4 regions of the Sporomusa sp. GT1 genome follow, and region 2 is predicted to be linked to each of the others. Evidence: riboswitches for the same ligand, from Rfam matches in the RefSeq annotation. Region 2 holds a riboswitch; each other region holds the start of a gene.

Region 1 (4,196 bases), on a different contig from region 2:
CTTTTAACTGGGCACTAAGCTATAACTATACCTTTTAATTTCGTGAGTAATGAGTAAGTTGCGAATAAAAGCAAAGCCACTCTGAAACCTGCTGTCAAGGGTGCAAAATTTGTGTGGTTTTTTACTCCTTTGGTTAGCGGGTCTATTATGACCCGCGTTTTTTTTCTGCTTGGGCATACATGCTTCAAAAATTTGCCATGGAGAAGATTCGAGAGTAAGGAAAGTAGTTGATGAAAATGTCTGAGAAGTTGTCAGGTTTTGATTATGCCGTTGAGTTAACAGGTCTGACTAAAATGTATGACGGACGAAAAATTGTTGATAATTTGTCGCTGACAATACTGCAAGGGAAGATATTCGGCCTGCTTGGCCCTAATGGCGCGGGTAAGTCGACGGTAATGAAGATGATTGCCGGTTTGACGCGCGCTACAAGCGGATCGGTGCGGATTTTTGGGCTTGATAGGCTGGCGGAACCGCTCGCTGCTAAAAAACTAGTCGGCTTGGTGCCGCAGGATAATAACCTGGAACGGGATTTGACGGTGGAAGAGGTTTTGCTGGTTTATGGCAGGCTTTTTGGTGTGCAGCGGCTTAAACACCGGCTGGAAGAGGTTTTGACAAAGTTTAATTTAGAGCAAAGCCGGCATATAAAGGTGGGGGTGCTGTCAGGGGGGACCGCGCGCCGGACACTGATTGCCAGGGCTCTGCTGCCTGAGCCTGAACTGCTGCTGCTGGACGAGCCAACCGTGGGACTTGATCCTGACGTCCGCCAGGAATTGTGGAGTATTGTACGCCTTTTGACCAGTGAAGGCAAAAGCATAATATTGACAACACACTATATGGAGGAAGCCGAGCAGCTCTGTGAGCAGGTGGCTATGCTGCGTTCCGGTCGTCTTGCTTTGTTGGATACGCCGGCAGGCATTAAACAGCGGACAGGCAATGGCCAGGCAAGCGGGGCGCTTGAGTCCATGTTTATTAAACTGGTTAAGGAAGGCGATGGCTGATGGGCTGGTATGCAGTATTTTGGCGGGAAATGATTATACTGTGGAAGAAAATCGGCAGAATGGGCTACGTATTTTCCACTATTGTTTTTCCCTTTATTTATCTGTTTTCTTTTGGACTGGGGTTAGGAGGCAGAGTGAATGTGGATGGCGGCTATTTACCGTTTCTGGCCAAAGGTATTATGGGTGTCACTGTGTTGTTAAACTCTTTTCAACAGACCGCATCCTCTGTGAGTACAGGACGGCTGTATTTCCGTAATTTTCAAAGTGTGGTTTTAAGTCCGGTGGCTGCCTGGGAAGTGGTTTTGGGAATTATAGCAGCAGGTTCGGTGCGGGGAATATTTTTTGGCAGCCTGGTTTTCGTCATTGCCTGGGGTGCTTTTGGGGTAGGCGGGTTAAATGTCCTGGCTGTCGCCGGCCTTATTCTGGGTTCTTGCTGCTTTGCCGCCATGGGGGTGGTTGTAGGCATGCTTGTTAAGCATCCTGACGATGTTTCGCTGATTAATAATTTTTTTATTACGCCGATGATATTTTTTGGCGGTTCGTTTTTTCCGTTGCAGAATCTACCGCCCTGGCTGGCTGTAGTTGCCCGGTTATCGCCCATTGGTACGCTTAATGCCCTGTTGCGGGCACCTGACTGGAATAGCGGGGCCGTATGGGCGGCAGGCACGCTGATAGTACTGTCTGTTTGCTTTTTTGCCTGGAGTGTGTGGCTGTACAGCCGGTATAGTGAGTAGGTCTGAGAAAAGGTTGCCCCGGAGCGGGTGAATTGTCGGTCTGACAACCACCGGGCAGTCTGCAAAGTGGGACAAGGGACCTGTCCCCTTGTCCCACGGTAGAATTCGCTTGACAAAACCTGCCAGGCAATATACTATAGTAGTAGCATAATGTATCTGCGTTTATTGAAAATTGTATATGGATGAGCCAGGTGCCCGCAAGGGCTTAATAGGGAAGACCGGTGTAATGCCGGCGCGGTCCCGCCACTGTAATGGGGAGTGAACCCAAGGTATGCCACTGGGACGAAGGTCTCGGGAAGGTTTGGGCAAGCTATGAGCCAGAGCCAGGAGAACTGCCTGTCTAAAGATCGCCGTTTTACCCACGAGTGATGGGGAGGAGATTACAGTTGCACTAGCTTATTTGGAATGTATTCCAAGTGAGTTGTGTTGCCTTGCTGAATTTACTCCTGGTCATAGACCAGGAGTTTTTATTTGGATTTATGCTGTAGAATTCTCCCGGCTGCCATGGCGACCGGGAGTTTCTTATTTAGTTGCCATTTCTTCTAACTCCTTCATGTTTTTGCGGGTCTATTATGACCCGCGCTTTTTTTTCCAGCTAAAGTGTATAACTTTTTAAAGAGCAGGATTAACAGCGGCTTCCACGCCGCCAAAAGCTTGGTGTAAGCCATGTTTTCTTTATGAATTGATAAAACAAGGAGCGGATAAGGCATATGCAAAAGAAGATTGCCTTTTACGGCAAGGGCGGCATCGGCAAGTCTACGACAGCTGCCAATGTATCGGCCGCACTGGCGGAAATGGGGCACAAGGTTTGCCAAATTGGCTGTGATCCCAAAAATGATTCCACCCGCCTTTTATTAGGGAAGGTTTGTTCACAGACGGTATTGGATATGGTTAAGCAATATGGGGAGGAAGTTAGGACCGAGGACTTGGTACATAGCGGCTTTGGCGGCGTACAGTGTATTGAGGCCGGAGGGCCCGAGCCAGGGGTAGGCTGCGCCGGACGCGGCATAATCGTGGCACTGGAAAAGCTGAAAGCCTTGCAGGCTTTGCCTGAAGATGCCATTATTCTGTACGATGTACTGGGAGATGTAGTGTGCGGCGGCTTTGCCGTACCCATACGGGAAGGCTATGCCAGCGATATTTACATTGTATCTTCCGGCGAACTCATGTCACTCTATGCGGCCAATAATATTGCCAAAGGGGTGGCCCGCTATGCTGCCCGGGGGGCGGTGCGGCTTGGCGGCATTATCGGCAATAGCCGCGGCATTGCTAATGAGCAGGCGTTGCTTGAGGAATTTGCCAAACGGCTGCATACTTCTTTAGTCGCCTATATTCCCAGGGATCGTACTGTTAATAAAGCGGAAATTCATCGTAAAACAGTCATCGAATTTGCGGCAGACTCGCCACAGGCGGCGATTTACCGTCAGTTAGCCGGTTTTATTTGTGAGAATACGGCGCTGAGTGTGCCGACCCCCATGTCCTTTGCAGAATTAGAGGAGCTGGTGCTTGACTATGGTGATGAATAAACGGGCGAAAACAGCCCGCAAACGGGGTTACAGCTGTGCGATGCCGGGCGTATGGCGCGCCGTTTCCCACAATGAAGGCGCGCTTGTTATTTACCATAGTCCTAAAGCCTGCGGGCATATCGGCCGGGAAATGGATTTGGGAATGCATTTCCGTTCACTGGCAAAGCGGCAATTTATGCCGGAGCAGTACTCGGCACCACTGATCATCAGTGGATTGGCGGAAGAGCATTCGATTTTCGGCGGGGCCGGCTTGCTCAGGGAATGTATTGAATATGCAGCCGAAAGGTACAAGCCGGCCTATATTTTGATTGCCAATTCCTGTGTGGCCGGCGTGATTGGTGATGATACGGCTGCGGTGGCAGGCGAGGCAGAGGCGGCGCTGGGCATACCGGTGATGTCTGTTCCCTGTTACGGTTACCTGGACGGCGACTATTATGCCGGGTTTTATCATGCCGGAAAAATACTGGCAGAGCGCTTTATGATTGCCCAGCCCAAGGTGGTTAATACGGTAACCCTCTTGGGTGACCGCGGCGGCCCCAATGGCATGGATGTGCAGGAAATTAAACGTTTGCTGGGCTATTTTAGCCTAAAAGTGTATTGTCATTTTCCGGCATATGCTTCACTGGAGGATATAAGACGGGTGCCGTTTACCGCCCTGACTGTACCGCTTAGCGGGACAAGACAGTCCAATCCCTGGATGTGCAAGCTGGGGCTGGAACTGGAGGAGATGCTGGGAGTGCCTGCTTTTGACGGGGATTATCCGGCAGGCTGGCAGGCGACGGTTTTATGGCTGACGAACTTAGGCCGGTTTCTCAACCGGCAGCAGCAGGCTGAAGCTGCCATTAAGCAGGAGGCAGAGCGGTTAAACCGGCATATCGCTGAGTATAGCAGCCAGTTGCAGGATAAGCGGATTGTATTGTATCTCGGACGGCCGCTGC
Region 2 (4,196 bases):
GGATAAATTTCTGCCCGGCAAACTAACAACCTCCTTTAACTATAAAGTGGTATGTTTATAATAACACGGATTGGTAAAATGAGTAAAGAAGTCTCTTGGCCAAATTTACTACGTACTAGGTGGGTTATTTCACGAAAAAGATAAGCGAATTTTCGGTAAAGGGTAATAGGGGAGGACGAATAAGGGGTGTGTATTTGCAGGAAGTACAAATGGTGAAAAAAATAAAGATAATTAGTAATTGTGATGGTTGGTTATCTTGAAAAAGCCTGGGTAATGTAATATAATGTAGAACTAGAAGAAACAGGATTAAAAAAATACTATAAAAGTATATAGACAGTATACTTTTTGCCTGATTTTTCAAAAAACCAGGCAGTCTAATTTTTTCTGGTTAAGGGAGACTTAGCTTCGGATGGGCTGAAAACCCCCATCTGAAGCTAAGTTTACTTTATCCGATGACTAACTCGCTCTAAGACTCCCACCTCTCCAGGTGGGAGTAAGAGCGACTAAGTCCCCGGATAAGGGCGAACTAACCTTCAGATGGGGTTAAAACCCCACCTGAAGCTAAGTCTGCTTTATAAAAAATCGTTGCTTTTATTAGCCGGCCAAGTGCGAGCCTGGCAAAAAGCAAGCGGTTTATGGGTCAAAAAAAGGGAGGAGAAATTGGGTAATGCGTAAAACAAGTGTAAAATTAGTAGCCGTACTAACTGTTGTGCTGTTAATGGCAGGAGTTATGGCAGGCTGCGGCGGGACCGCTTCCAATGACATCAAAATTGGTGTTCTAAATGAAATGACTGGCGGTAACGCAACCATGGGTACTTCTTCTGCTAATGGTGCCAGAATGGCTATTAAAGAAGCCAATGCCAAAGGCGGAGTGCTTGGCAAACAAATAACCGCCGTTGTTGCCGATAATAAGAGTGAACCTTCTGAAGCCGCCAACGCTATGACCAAACTGGCAACTCAGGACAAGGTAGTCGCCATCACAGGTATGTTTGCCAGTTCGAACGCCATTGCTGCCTCCAGTGTAGCTGAAGCAACCAAAGTTCCGCTTTTAGCAGTAGGGGCAACCAATCCGAAAGTAACTGTGGATGAAAAAACCAATAAGGTAAAAGACTATACTTTCCGCGTCTGCTTTATTGATCCGTTCCAGGGGACGGTAGGAGCTAATTTTGTCCTCAATAGCTTAAACCTTAAAAAAGCCGCTATCTTAGTGGATAATAGCAGTGATTACAGCAAAGGACTGTCCACCTTCTTTGAAGAGGCCTTTACTAAAGGCGGCGGCGTGGTTTTGTCCAAAGAAGCCTATTTGCAAAAGGACCAGGATTTCAAGACTATTTTAACCAAAATAAAAGCCCTTAATCCTGAAGTGCTGTATGTGCCCGGATATTATGAGGAAGTAGGCAAAATTGTAAAACAAGCGCGCGAATTGGGCATTACTGTTCCCATTATCGGCGGTGATGGCTGGGATTCGCCTAAACTAATAGAAATTGGCACAGCCGCCGCGTTAAATAACACCTACTTTACCAACCACTACTCGGTGGATAACACCAGTCCCACCTCACAAGCTTTTGTTGAAGCTTACAAAAAAGAGTATGGATTAGTGCCGGATGCATTGGCTGTTTTGGGTTATGATGCCGCCAATCTGCTGATTGACGCCATCAAACGCGCTAACAGTGTGGAGCCGGCTAAGATCCGTGAGGCGCTTGCCGCCACCAAAGATTTTGCTGCTATCACTGGTGCGACGACCTTAAATGCCACCCATGATGCAGAGAAAAATGCCGTTATTATTGAAATGAAAGATGGCAAGCAAGTCTTTAAAGACACCATTAAGCCGTAGCCAGGTTCTGCGGATAATCATGCTTTCAGAAAACAGGCCGGGAATATTCCCGGCCTGTTCATATTGACGGTATTTACAGGACTCTGTTATAATTAAGGAAATTTTGCATAATACGGTTAAGGTGCCGCCGGCTAGTATCTTGTGTCACTTAAAATTTGAGATTAGATGGTGACACAAGGTACTACTACCGGGGGAGAATAGGGAAGTCTGAGTATGGCCACACCATACATAAGCGCGGGCCCGCCACTGTACCGGAGGAGAGCTTACACAGGCCACTCGTCAAGGGGAAGGCGTAAGTATTGATGAACCGGGAGCCAGGAGACCTGCCTTACACCGTTTTACATCCTTCATGGAAAAGAAGGCTTTTTTGGGATTGCCCAAAAGAGCCTTTTATTTTTGCCCCCTGTTTTTTGCCTAAGGTTTGGCGCAAGCCGTGTTTTCTTTACTTAACATAATTGGAGGTTGCTATGAGTTTACTGCAAGATACCTTAGTGAAAATTACTGCCCCGGATACTGTGATTATGCAGCAGGTACAGGATAAGCTGGATAGTCTGATCAAGCCGGCAGGCAGCCTTGGCCGGTTGGGAGACATGGTCAGACAGTATGCAGGCATCACCGGTGAGACCGAGCCGCGCCTGCCCCGCAGCTGCATGGTGGTAACATCTGCAGATCATGGAGTTGCCCGGCAGGGTATCAGTGCCTATCCGGTGGAAACTACTATGCATATGACAGCCAATTATCTTATCGCCAAAGGGGGCAGTGCCAACGCTTTTGCCAATTTCAGCGGTTCTGACCTGGTGGTGGTGGATGTTGGGGTGGCAGGTGACTTATCCTATGTTCCCGGACTGTGGCACCGGAAGATTGCTTATGGAACTCAGGATTTTACACAAGGGCCGGCCATGAGCCGGGAGCAGGCTGTACAGGCAATCGAAACCGGGATTGAGATTGTCAACAGTAAGGTGAGTGAAGGCTACAATTGTTTTAGCCTGGGGGAAATGGGCATTGGCAATACGACGGCCAGTGCTGCCATTGTCGGTGCGTTTACCGGCCTGGAGCCGGACAAGATTACCGGGCGGGGGACCGGCATATCGGACAGCCGCATGCAGGTAAAACTTGCCATTGTCCGCCAGGCGTTGGCGGTTAATAAACCGGATGCCAAAGACGGGCTTGATGTATTGGCCAAGGTTGGCGGGTTTGAGATCGGAGCCCTTGCCGGGGTTGTTCTTGGTGCTGCCGCTAATCGCTGTGCTGTCATAATTGACGGCCTTAATACCACGGCGGCGGCTTTGATTGCCCATGCCATCCAGCCTGTAAGCAAAGAATACCTGTTTGCGTCCCATTTATCCGGTGAACCGGCCCATATCATTGCCTTGCGCTGTCTGGGGCGGGAAGCGTTTGTCGACATGGGGGTCCGGCTGGGAGAAGGCATCGGCGCTTCAGTCGCCATCGACATGTTGAAGGCAGCCGTTACCTTGCTTGATAACAGTAACCGGGGAGGGCAGACTCATGTTTAACGATATTCTGGCAACCATCAAACCCTTGGATGAGCAGGCGATGGAGCGCTGTCAACTGCGATTGGATAACCTCACCAAGCCGCTTAACAGTTTACATTCTTTTGAACATATCGCCCGGCAGCTGGCTGGGGTTACAGGCCATCCCCGTCCCCGCAATCTGGAAAAAAGCATTATCATTATGGCTGCCGACAGCGAAGCCGCCCTGGCAGCCAGAGGCAGATATGAGCAGACACCAACCGTCCAAAAGATTAGTAATTTTTGCCAGGGCCGGTCTGTGATTAACAGCTTTGCCGAACATGCGCAGGCCAAGCTGGTCCTGGTGGATATCGGCGTTGCCGCCGAGCTGCCGCCATACGCGCAAGTCCGGCATGAAAAAATTGCTTATGGTACGGCAAATATGCTGCAAGGTCCGGCATTAACCAGAACGCAAACAATACAGGCCATCAAGGTGGGAATCCAAACGGCTTCAGAGGCCATCGCCAGCGGTGTGCAGGTAATCGGACTGGGTGAAATGGGCATAGCCGGCACAATTTCCGGTTTGGCGGTTGCCTCCTGCTATAGTGAACAGCCGCTGGAAAACCTCACCGGCCGTGAGCGGGTGATTATCCGGCGGTCCTGGGTGGTAAATGAGCCTGATAAACAGGATCCTCTGGATGTATTGACAAAAGTAGGCAGTTTGTCAATGGCAGGCCTGGTGGGAGTAATTATTGGGGCGGCTGCCGGGCGGGCCGCCGTAGTGCTGGATGGCCTTGTCACCAGTGCAGCCGCCCTGCTTGCCGTACAAATGGCGCCGGCGGTGAAAGCCTATCTGATTGGTTCGCATTTTGCCGCCGAGCCGGGACATAGGG
Region 3 (4,196 bases), on a different contig from region 2:
TTCTCTTTAACCCCTTGCTCCATAACAGCAATGACTTCATCCAGCGTCATGGAGGCGCTGTTATAGATGGCAGCTCCATTTTTAGCCAGGGATAAGAGCGCCGGATTGACTAACGAACCGGCATAAATAATGATATCTGCCTGTCCCAAAAAGCGCTGCCCTTTCACGGTAATCAGCTCAGGATCTCCCGGACCGGCTCCTACAAAAAATACATTCATTGATATTCTCCCTTCATCCAGGCTGTTTCCCTATCCGGCAGCCTGCCCTTCTTTAGTACAGGTAATAATATATATCGGGTTAAGTGCTTTAAACATATTACTGGTGCCCACCGGCTGAATCCGGGTAACTTGTACACAGCAAGCCTCAACCGCATAGGCCGGACGCTGCCGCATAAGCTGGAGAGCGGCAGACAGTGTTTCTACGGTAACAGCTGTTACAATCAGGCGTCCGCCCGGTTTCAGCAATTGATCGGCCGAGGACAAAATGTCGGGCAGCCTGCCGCCACTGCCGCCGATTAAGATGACTTCCGCCGCCGGCAGCCCGGCCAGCGCCGCCGGTGCCGAACCAAGCACAGCCTTAACATTGCCGGCCGCAAACTTAGCGGCGTTGGCCTTAATCAGTTCAATCCCCTCGGGTTCGCGCTCAATGGCATATACCCTGCCTTGCCTGGCCAATAACGCTGCTTCAATGGATAGCGAACCGGTACCTGCCCCGATATCAATGACAGTGTCGGCAGCACCAATGCTGGCCTTAGCCAAAGTTAAGATGCGAATTTCCTGTTTCGTCATCGGAATGTCGCCTCTGATGAACTGCTCATCCGGAATACCTAAGCTGTGACTCATGCTTTCACCACCATTACGCTATGTTCAAAACCGGGAGTTTCTGTGGCCTCGGCTAAGGTCATAGCAGCCACCACTTCATTGTCATAAGACAAATTGGCGCATAACCAGACATGAGCCGCCTCCGGCCACCCGAATGCTAACAGGATGCGCGAAATGCAGGCCGGATTGTGCTGAGTGTCAGTCAGGATGCCCAGCTTATGGCCTGGCCGGTAACGCAGTACCTCATCAGCGGCTGTACGGCCATGCATACTGATCAGAGCGGCATCCTGCCACACTTCGGCCACCCGGGCAAACGCCAATTGGGCCGAACTAATACCGGGAATCACCGTAATACTCTCTGGCGCAAACCGTTTTCTGACTGCCACCAGCATGCTGTAAAAGCCCGGGTCGCCGGACACCATAACCACTACATCCTGACTTGCCAGCTGTTCTTCAATAAAATCAAGCACACCGTTGATATCTTTATCAATAATCCTGGTAACCTGACCGCCTGCGGCAAAGGTATCCAGCGCCCGCTTACTGCCTACCAGAACTCTGGCCTGGGCAATCCTCCGGCTAACGACAGGCAGTACATAATCAGGCGATCCGGGGCCAATGCCAACAACTACTACCTGGTACCTACATTCCATCCTAAATGGCCTCCAATTTCACGGGCTGTCTCATCAAGCCCCAGTATATCTCCCTGTAAAGTCACAATAACGGTTCCCACTGTCAAATCACCAAACACATAACGCTTTGCCCTGGCACTGGCCCTTTCGGCCAGTACAGAATAAACCTCGGTCATATTATACCGGGCGATGATTGGCATAGCAGCTTCGGTAGTAGTCGAAGCCATTATTTCTTCGATGGCCGTCTGTGGCGCTCCGTTTAGCGCCATATAGGCGGCTATTGTCTCCAGGCGGGCATCGGCCATCCGGTTATGAGTATGGAATATGCCGGCCGACACTTTAACGATTTTGCCAAGATGTCCAAATAACAACACCCGGCGCATGCCGTATTTTACTGCATTCTCCAACATATGTCCGATAAAATTGCTTGTCTGGATTACGGCAGCGGCCGGCAGGCCGCAACGGTTGATGGCTATATCCTGTCCGATTTTTCCCGGAGCAAATACTATATCTGTATAGCCTAATGCCTGCACCACACTAATCTGCGGTACAAGTGAATTTTTAAAAGCCTCTTCTGACATCGGTTCAACAATACCGGTAGTGCCAATAATCGACAGTCCGCCAACAATCCCCAATATGGGGTTAAGCGTTCTGGTCGCCAATTTCTCTCCCTCGGGAATAGAAATTGTCACAACAGCCCCTTTATCTGTTGGCAAACACTCAGTCACAGCCCTGGTAATCATGGAACGCGGCCCGGGATTTACTGCCGGTTCACCTACCGGCACAGCCAGCCCGGGTTTGGTCACCGTTCCTACGCCAATACCTGCTTTGATCATAACTCCCGGTTTATCGGTAATAATGACCTCTGCCATAATCCTAACCCCATTGGTTATATCCGGATCATCACCGGCATCTTTGATTATTGCCGCCATACCGCCGCCGGCAACCGGCCAGCTTTCGGCAACAGGTACTGTCAGCAGGACTCCTTGTGGTGAAAAAACCTGAAGAACAGTCACCGGCTGGCCCAGCCAGGCCATAACCGCAGCCTTGGCTGCCGCTGCGGCACAAGTCCCGGTGGTTATCCCTTTGCGCATTTCTTTATCGGACAATAAAAAAGCCCCCTTGAGCAGGGGGTATAACACCAAACAACATGTAAAGATTGCCTGAATATTGTACCCACACCTGCCTATCTTCCGTAGGTCCTAGCGGCATGTGTTAGAACAGGCAGGTCTCCTGACTCTGGTTCTTCGCGTACTTAGCCTTCCCAGTTTCCCAGTGGCATGTATTAAGCAGCATCCCCATTACAGTGGCGGGACCGCGCCGGTATTACACCGGACTTCCCTATTAAGCGCAAAGCACCCATTCCCTTACATGTATCAAATTTGCGATTAGTACTATTATTCCATATAGTTAATTATTTTCCTGCTTACCAGGCAGGAATTATCTAAATTAAATAATCTAAAAATTTTTCTGTATTTTTTGCGTTTTTTGTCAATTTTTAAAAGGGTTTTAGCCTATTTATTACGAAGTGTATACTGGTCAGACCATCATACCGATTAATTCGGTTATAAGGGAGTGGAGAATTTGAAAAAAGTAAGTGAAAATTGGACCCATGCGCTTACCTCCGGTACTTGTAGCGCCAACCTGTTCCCGGAGTTTGAAACCCGGGCAAAAAACGCGGCCGCCGAAGTATTTCGCGTCAAAACAGCGGCTGAAGCCAAAGAAGTCATTGCCAATTTAGTCAAATACACCAACGCCCGCAAAGTAGTAGCCGTTGACAGCCCCTTGCAACAGGCAGCAGGAATTAATGCCACCCTAACAGACCTGGGTGTAAGCCTGTACACCGAACAAGCAGATATCGCCGAGCATGCTGAAAGTGCCGACATTGGCATCTCCGCTGTTGAGTTTGGCATTGCCGAGTCAGGCAGTGTTTGCCAGGATGCGTTAGCGTTTGAAAGCAGGCTTGTCTCGATGCTGCCTCCTTTACATATTGTTTTCATGAACAGCAATAGAATTGTTCCCGGCATAACAGAAGCTATGGAAACAATCGCCAAAGTCTACGACCGCGGTTATATCAGCTTTATTACCGGCCCCAGCCGCACTGCCGATATTGAACGCGTACTGACAATCGGCGTACATGGTCCCAGCCGTTTTGTCATTATTGCCGTTGATGAAGAAGTTAACGGAGGTAAGCAATAATGGAAGCGAATAATCGTAATATAAAAAATGAAATCCAGGAAAAGTTACAGGATGAAGTGCTGCGTGGCGCATTAAGCCGCTTTGCGGAGGCCTATCCAATATCCAGGGCCAAAGCTTATGAAAATGTTGCCGATATTGAGGCTCTGCGCGAACAAGTCCGTCAAATGAAGATGAGCGCCGTTGCCGATATTGAAAACCTAGCCGATAAATTTGAAACAGAAGCTGCCAAACGGGGCGCTAAAGTGTTTCGCGCCAAAGATGGCAATGCGTTAAAAGAATATTTGATAAACCTCTGTAAAGAAAAAAATGTAAAACGAATTGTTAAATCCAAATCCATGGCTTCCGAGGAAATTCATCTTAATCACGATCTGGAAGCAGCCGGCTTGCATGTTAAAGAAACTGACCTGGGTGAATGGATTATCTCTCTGGCCGGTCATAAACCGTCCCATATGGTTATGCCAGCCATTCACTTAAACCGTGAACAAGTTGCCGGCTACTTCTCCAAAGAACTGAAGCAGGAAATTCCGACCGATATTCCGTTCATGGT
Region 4 (4,196 bases), on a different contig from region 2:
TATTTTTCTGCCGCCTGGATTTTCAGCTTTATTTCCCTGCCTGCCGGACAGGCTTTTTTTCTCAAGACGGCAATGAGCTGGCCACAGCTGGTTACCGGCCTTGCCGGAGGTGTTCTGTGTCATTGGCTGTATAAACGCCTGCCTGCAGCCGGTAAAGCGAGATAAAGCCATTAGTGGGACAAGGGGACAGGTCCCTTGTCCCACTTCAACTATATCATGTGAGATATGGAGACTGTGTTTATGTATTTGTTGTGAAACAACGACTTTTGAAGAATAGCTTGACTATATGACCGCTATATAGAGTAAAGTAGACAGAAAAGCTATATTTTAAGGAGGTGAAAATAATGAGTACGGAAAGAAAGCATCCTGAGTATCAAATTCCTAATGAACCGCATGCCAAGCATCGTTATGAAAGTGCACTAAAGCATGTTCAACTGGCGCGAGAAGCCGGGAAAACTTCGGAAGAAATTCATGAGGTTTTTCGCAAAGTAATGAATTTCGACTCTAAAAATATCGAAAATATTTCTCAAGATGAAGCACACAAAAAATACCGTACCGCAGTGATTCATGCCCGGAAGGCGTTAGAAAACGGCAAAACTTCTGAAGAAGCTCATGAAATATACCGGAATATTCTCTCGGGAAATACGGCAGGAAAATGTCATCACAAAGTGGATTAACTGGTGGTAAGCTTACGCCAGGCTATGAAAGCTATGAGTCCGGGAAGGCTTAGGCAATGATGATCCAGTTCAGGGAGCACGAAATGCCTGAGTATACCCTAAATGATGGAAAAGGCGGAATTGAGCTTAGTTAAAGAAACTGAGCCCAATTCCGCCTTTTGTTTTAGCAGGTGGTGTACTCCACCTGAAAAGAGATTTGATTGATATATGTTTTTGTATCGGTAGTAAGCCAGTGGTTTTTCAGCGGGAAAACATATACATTACTGACAATCTGCAAGGCATTGCGCTGCACAAAATCGAGGATTTCCTTATATACGGAAGCTACTTGTTGGTAATAAGTTCCTTGGAAGCGTATGGTGAGATATAATCCCTCCGGACGGACAAAGCAGTGTTTCTTAGGAATGGAATGAGAAACCGGCGTAAAATATTGTATTGTTTTATTGAATTTTTCTGCAAAAAAATCATCTTTATCTATGATCCAGCCGGTAGTAAATTCCTTGAAGTGTTTTTTGGAGAAGGCAGTCTGATTATGTTTGGACAGAAGCCTGAACCGTTCCCGCAAAGACATGGTTTCGGTTAAAGTTTCACTGACAAATAGAATTTTTTCTTTCTGAAAGTTTACTTGAATTTGATTGAACCGGGTTTTGCGTATTTTTTCTATTGTTTGTAAAGATAAATGTAAACTCTTTTTGATGTTTAGTGTATCTTCTATAATTTTATTGCATTCTTTTTCTTTCGCCAGTAATATCTGTTCGAAATTATCAACATTGCGGTTTTGCAGATAATTCTTTATGCCCTGAATGGAAATATTCAATTTCCTCATATTTAGAATAATTTCCAGCAAGAGATATTGAGAAACCGAGTAATAGCGATAGCCGTTTTCGCTGACATAGGCTGGAACTAATAGTCCGTGTTTGTCGTAATAAAGCAAGGTTTGCTTGGGAATAGCATAGAGAGAGGCCAATTCACCGGCGGTAATATAGTTTTCTTTGTTAATTGTCATATGTCGTATTCTCCTACGCTTATTACATATAGGAATCCAGGTGCATAAAACAATGGTTGAACATAAAAACTTCTTTTATCCTCATTATTAATGATGAATTGGGTTTGTGTCAAGAAAGGTTAGTTTTTATTTATATGGTTTGAAGGAATACGCTGAAAGGAGCGGAGATCTGGTTAACTACGTGGCTCACAGCTGCTAATGGGATGCTACCGGCAATGTTACCATTTGGAAAACGGGATGGTAAAAGTGGTCAGGCCTGGGAAAAAAGACTTGACTATATGACCGGTATATAGTTTACCCTTATAATCCAGAGTAAATTTTGACATATATCTTCTAAAAACGACGATTTTTGATAATGTTTGCTAAAATGGTGAAGTGAAGTTGTATATTGAGTTAAGTGTTTTTCTATGATGTGAATTGAATATTGCTAGACAGGTGCCCTGTAAAGGGCTTAATAGGGAAGTCCGGTGCAAGACCGGCGCGGTCCCGCCACTGTAATGGGGAGCAAACCAAAATACCACTGGGATGAGAGTCCTGGGAAGGTTTGGGAGAGCTATGATCCAGAGCCAGGAGAACTGCCTGTCTAAAGATCGCCGTTTTACCCACGAGTGATGGGGAGGAGATTACAGTTACATTAGCTTATTTGGAATATATTCCAGGTGAGTTTTGTTGTCTTGCTGAATTTGCTCCTGGTTCTAGACCAGGAGTTTTTATTTGGCTGTTGCTGTAGAATCCTCCCGGCTGTTATGGCCGGGAGTTTTTTATTTTATTATGAAAGGAAGAATGAGGATGAAAAAGAAAAGCGTTCTGAAAAAGCGTATGTTAGTCACGGCCATCATTACCGGCTTATGCTGTGGGGGAGGGCCGGCAGCTTTGGCTGCCGGTGCAGTGGAGGATTTTACCCTTGACTCGATAATTGTAACGGCTACCCGTTCTGAAAAACCTGATGTTGAGGTTCCCGCATCTACTACCATTTTGACGAATCAAGATTTGAAAAATACCGGTGCTGAGAATATACAAATGGCTTTGCAAAAAATCTCCGGTATTGCCTATACTACTTTTGGACCTAATGGAAATCCCTATTCTACTATGTCCAATCCAATTATTATCCGCGGCGTAAGTAATGGTACGTTGGTATTAGTAAATGGAGTCCCGATTAATATGTCCGGCAGCTACTATTTGGATTCCATTCCGGTGGAAAATGTTGAACGGGTGGAAATTGTGAAAAGCGGCGGCGCGGTTTTGTATGGCAGTGAAGCCATGGGCGGCGTTATCAATATTATTATGAAAAAGCAATTTGAGAATACGGTATCGACAGGTTTTGGCAATTATGGACAGCGAAATCACAATGCAACCTTTAATATGGGGAAATTGAATCTGAGCTACAGTAAGACAAGGTGGGGCAAACTGGATAAAATTTCAGCCACTGAGGGTACTGCCGGGGGCAGAACGACTACCTTTAAGGGTTCTGATAAAGACAGTGTATCAGTAGAATATAATTTTAATGATAAGTTATCGCTTTCGTATAATTATATGGACAATGAAAATGGCTATCAGACCTGGTTTGGCGATAACTGGAGAAAACTAAAGGATGCGCAAGCAGGCGATTTACAAAATGATAAAACCTATAAAAACAAGTATAATATAGCGCAGCTTAGATATAGTGATGAAAATGTAAAAGCCAGTCTGTATTATAATCACAATAAGCCGACTACAAGAGGGTTTGAATATTACAAGAGTGACGGAACTCTAAATTACGTCCGTGATAAAACCGATCAAAAGGACAGGACTTATGGGATTGACGCCCAGAAACATTGGCAGATCAATGACAGGGCCAATGCTATTTTCGGATTTAATTATAAGAATGAATATTTTAACCAGGTTAAATACACTACTAAGGCTAGGATGGAGCAGGAAAGAAAGGTTTTTGGTGTTTATGGGCAATGGGAACAAAAGCTCAATGATGTAAATACTTTTATTTTAAGTGCCCGCGAAACCTGGACTGCCGGTGCTGAGAAGGATGCAGATTACAGCAATTTTAGCGCTTCCGGACAATTTATTCATAAACTGGGCGAAAAGGATAATATATATGCCAGTGTCAGTCAGTCGTTTATTTTACCTACCTTTAGCCAAATGTACGGCAGTACATATGATCTGTTGCCGGCACCGGAATTAAAACCACAAACCGGTATCAATTATGAAATTGGCTGGAAAAAAGTAGACGGCGGCCATAGTTGGAAGGCTGCAGTATATCATATTGATATTAAAGATAATATTAGTGCAACATGGAATAAGGACACAGGAATAACAAAATATAAAAATGAAGATTTTAAAAACACTGGTGTTGAGTTAACTTGTGATATAAGCGGGGAGAATGGCTGGTCGTATAATTGGGGAATTAATTATGGAGATCCTAAAGTAAAAGCTGAAGGTAATAATAGTACCAAAAATTATTGGGACAGAAAATATGGACGCTTGCAGTTGACCGGAGGAGTAACTTATCAAAAAGATAAATG

What was found. Region 2 has a riboswitch for cobalamin ahead of cobT (nicotinate-nucleotide--dimethylbenzimidazole phosphoribosyltransferase). Riboswitches for the same ligand answer to the same signal wherever they lie in the genome.
Region 1: another riboswitch for cobalamin. It lies ahead of GT1_RS19455 (AAA family ATPase); the one in region 2 lies ahead of cobT (nicotinate-nucleotide--dimethylbenzimidazole phosphoribosyltransferase).
Region 3: another riboswitch for cobalamin. It lies ahead of cbiD (cobalt-precorrin-5B (C(1))-methyltransferase CbiD); the one in region 2 lies ahead of cobT (nicotinate-nucleotide--dimethylbenzimidazole phosphoribosyltransferase).
Region 4: another riboswitch for cobalamin. It lies ahead of GT1_RS21530 (TonB-dependent siderophore receptor); the one in region 2 lies ahead of cobT (nicotinate-nucleotide--dimethylbenzimidazole phosphoribosyltransferase).

The regions. Positions count from the first base shown of each region.
Region 1 covers NZ_BMBX01000030.1:15,516-19,711, forward strand. The annotation lists gene GT1_RS19440 (TonB-dependent siderophore receptor) at 1-38, shown strand, start outside; gene GT1_RS19445 (ABC transporter ATP-binding protein) at 237-998, shown strand; gene GT1_RS19450 (ABC transporter permease) at 998-1,732, shown strand; cobalamin riboswitch at 1,905-2,087, shown strand; gene GT1_RS19455 (AAA family ATPase) at 2,443-3,258, shown strand; gene GT1_RS19460 (nitrogenase component 1) at 3,245-4,196, shown strand, end outside.
Region 2 covers NZ_BMBX01000007.1:63,300-67,495, reverse strand. The annotation lists gene GT1_RS10545 (ABC transporter substrate-binding protein) at 668-1,834, shown strand; cobalamin riboswitch at 1,994-2,180, shown strand; gene cobT (nicotinate-nucleotide--dimethylbenzimidazole phosphoribosyltransferase) at 2,302-3,348, shown strand; gene GT1_RS10535 (nicotinate-nucleotide--dimethylbenzimidazole phosphoribosyltransferase) at 3,341-4,196, shown strand, end outside.
Region 3 covers NZ_BMBX01000001.1:330,381-334,576, forward strand. The annotation lists gene cobM (precorrin-4 C(11)-methyltransferase) at 1-218, opposite strand, end outside; gene cbiT (precorrin-6Y C5,15-methyltransferase (decarboxylating) subunit CbiT) at 249-842, opposite strand; gene cbiE (precorrin-6y C5,15-methyltransferase (decarboxylating) subunit CbiE) at 839-1,471, opposite strand; gene cbiD (cobalt-precorrin-5B (C(1))-methyltransferase CbiD) at 1,450-2,544, opposite strand; cobalamin riboswitch at 2,656-2,828, opposite strand; gene GT1_RS01765 (lactate utilization protein C) at 3,035-3,649, shown strand; gene ldhH (L-lactate dehydrogenase (quinone) large subunit LdhH) at 3,649-4,196, shown strand, end outside.
Region 4 covers NZ_BMBX01000048.1:335-4,530, reverse strand. The annotation lists gene GT1_RS21545 (ECF transporter S component) at 1-165, shown strand, start outside; gene GT1_RS21540 (hypothetical protein) at 345-677, shown strand; gene GT1_RS21535 (MerR family transcriptional regulator) at 841-1,680, opposite strand; cobalamin riboswitch at 2,097-2,278, shown strand; gene GT1_RS21530 (TonB-dependent siderophore receptor) at 2,470-4,196, shown strand, end outside.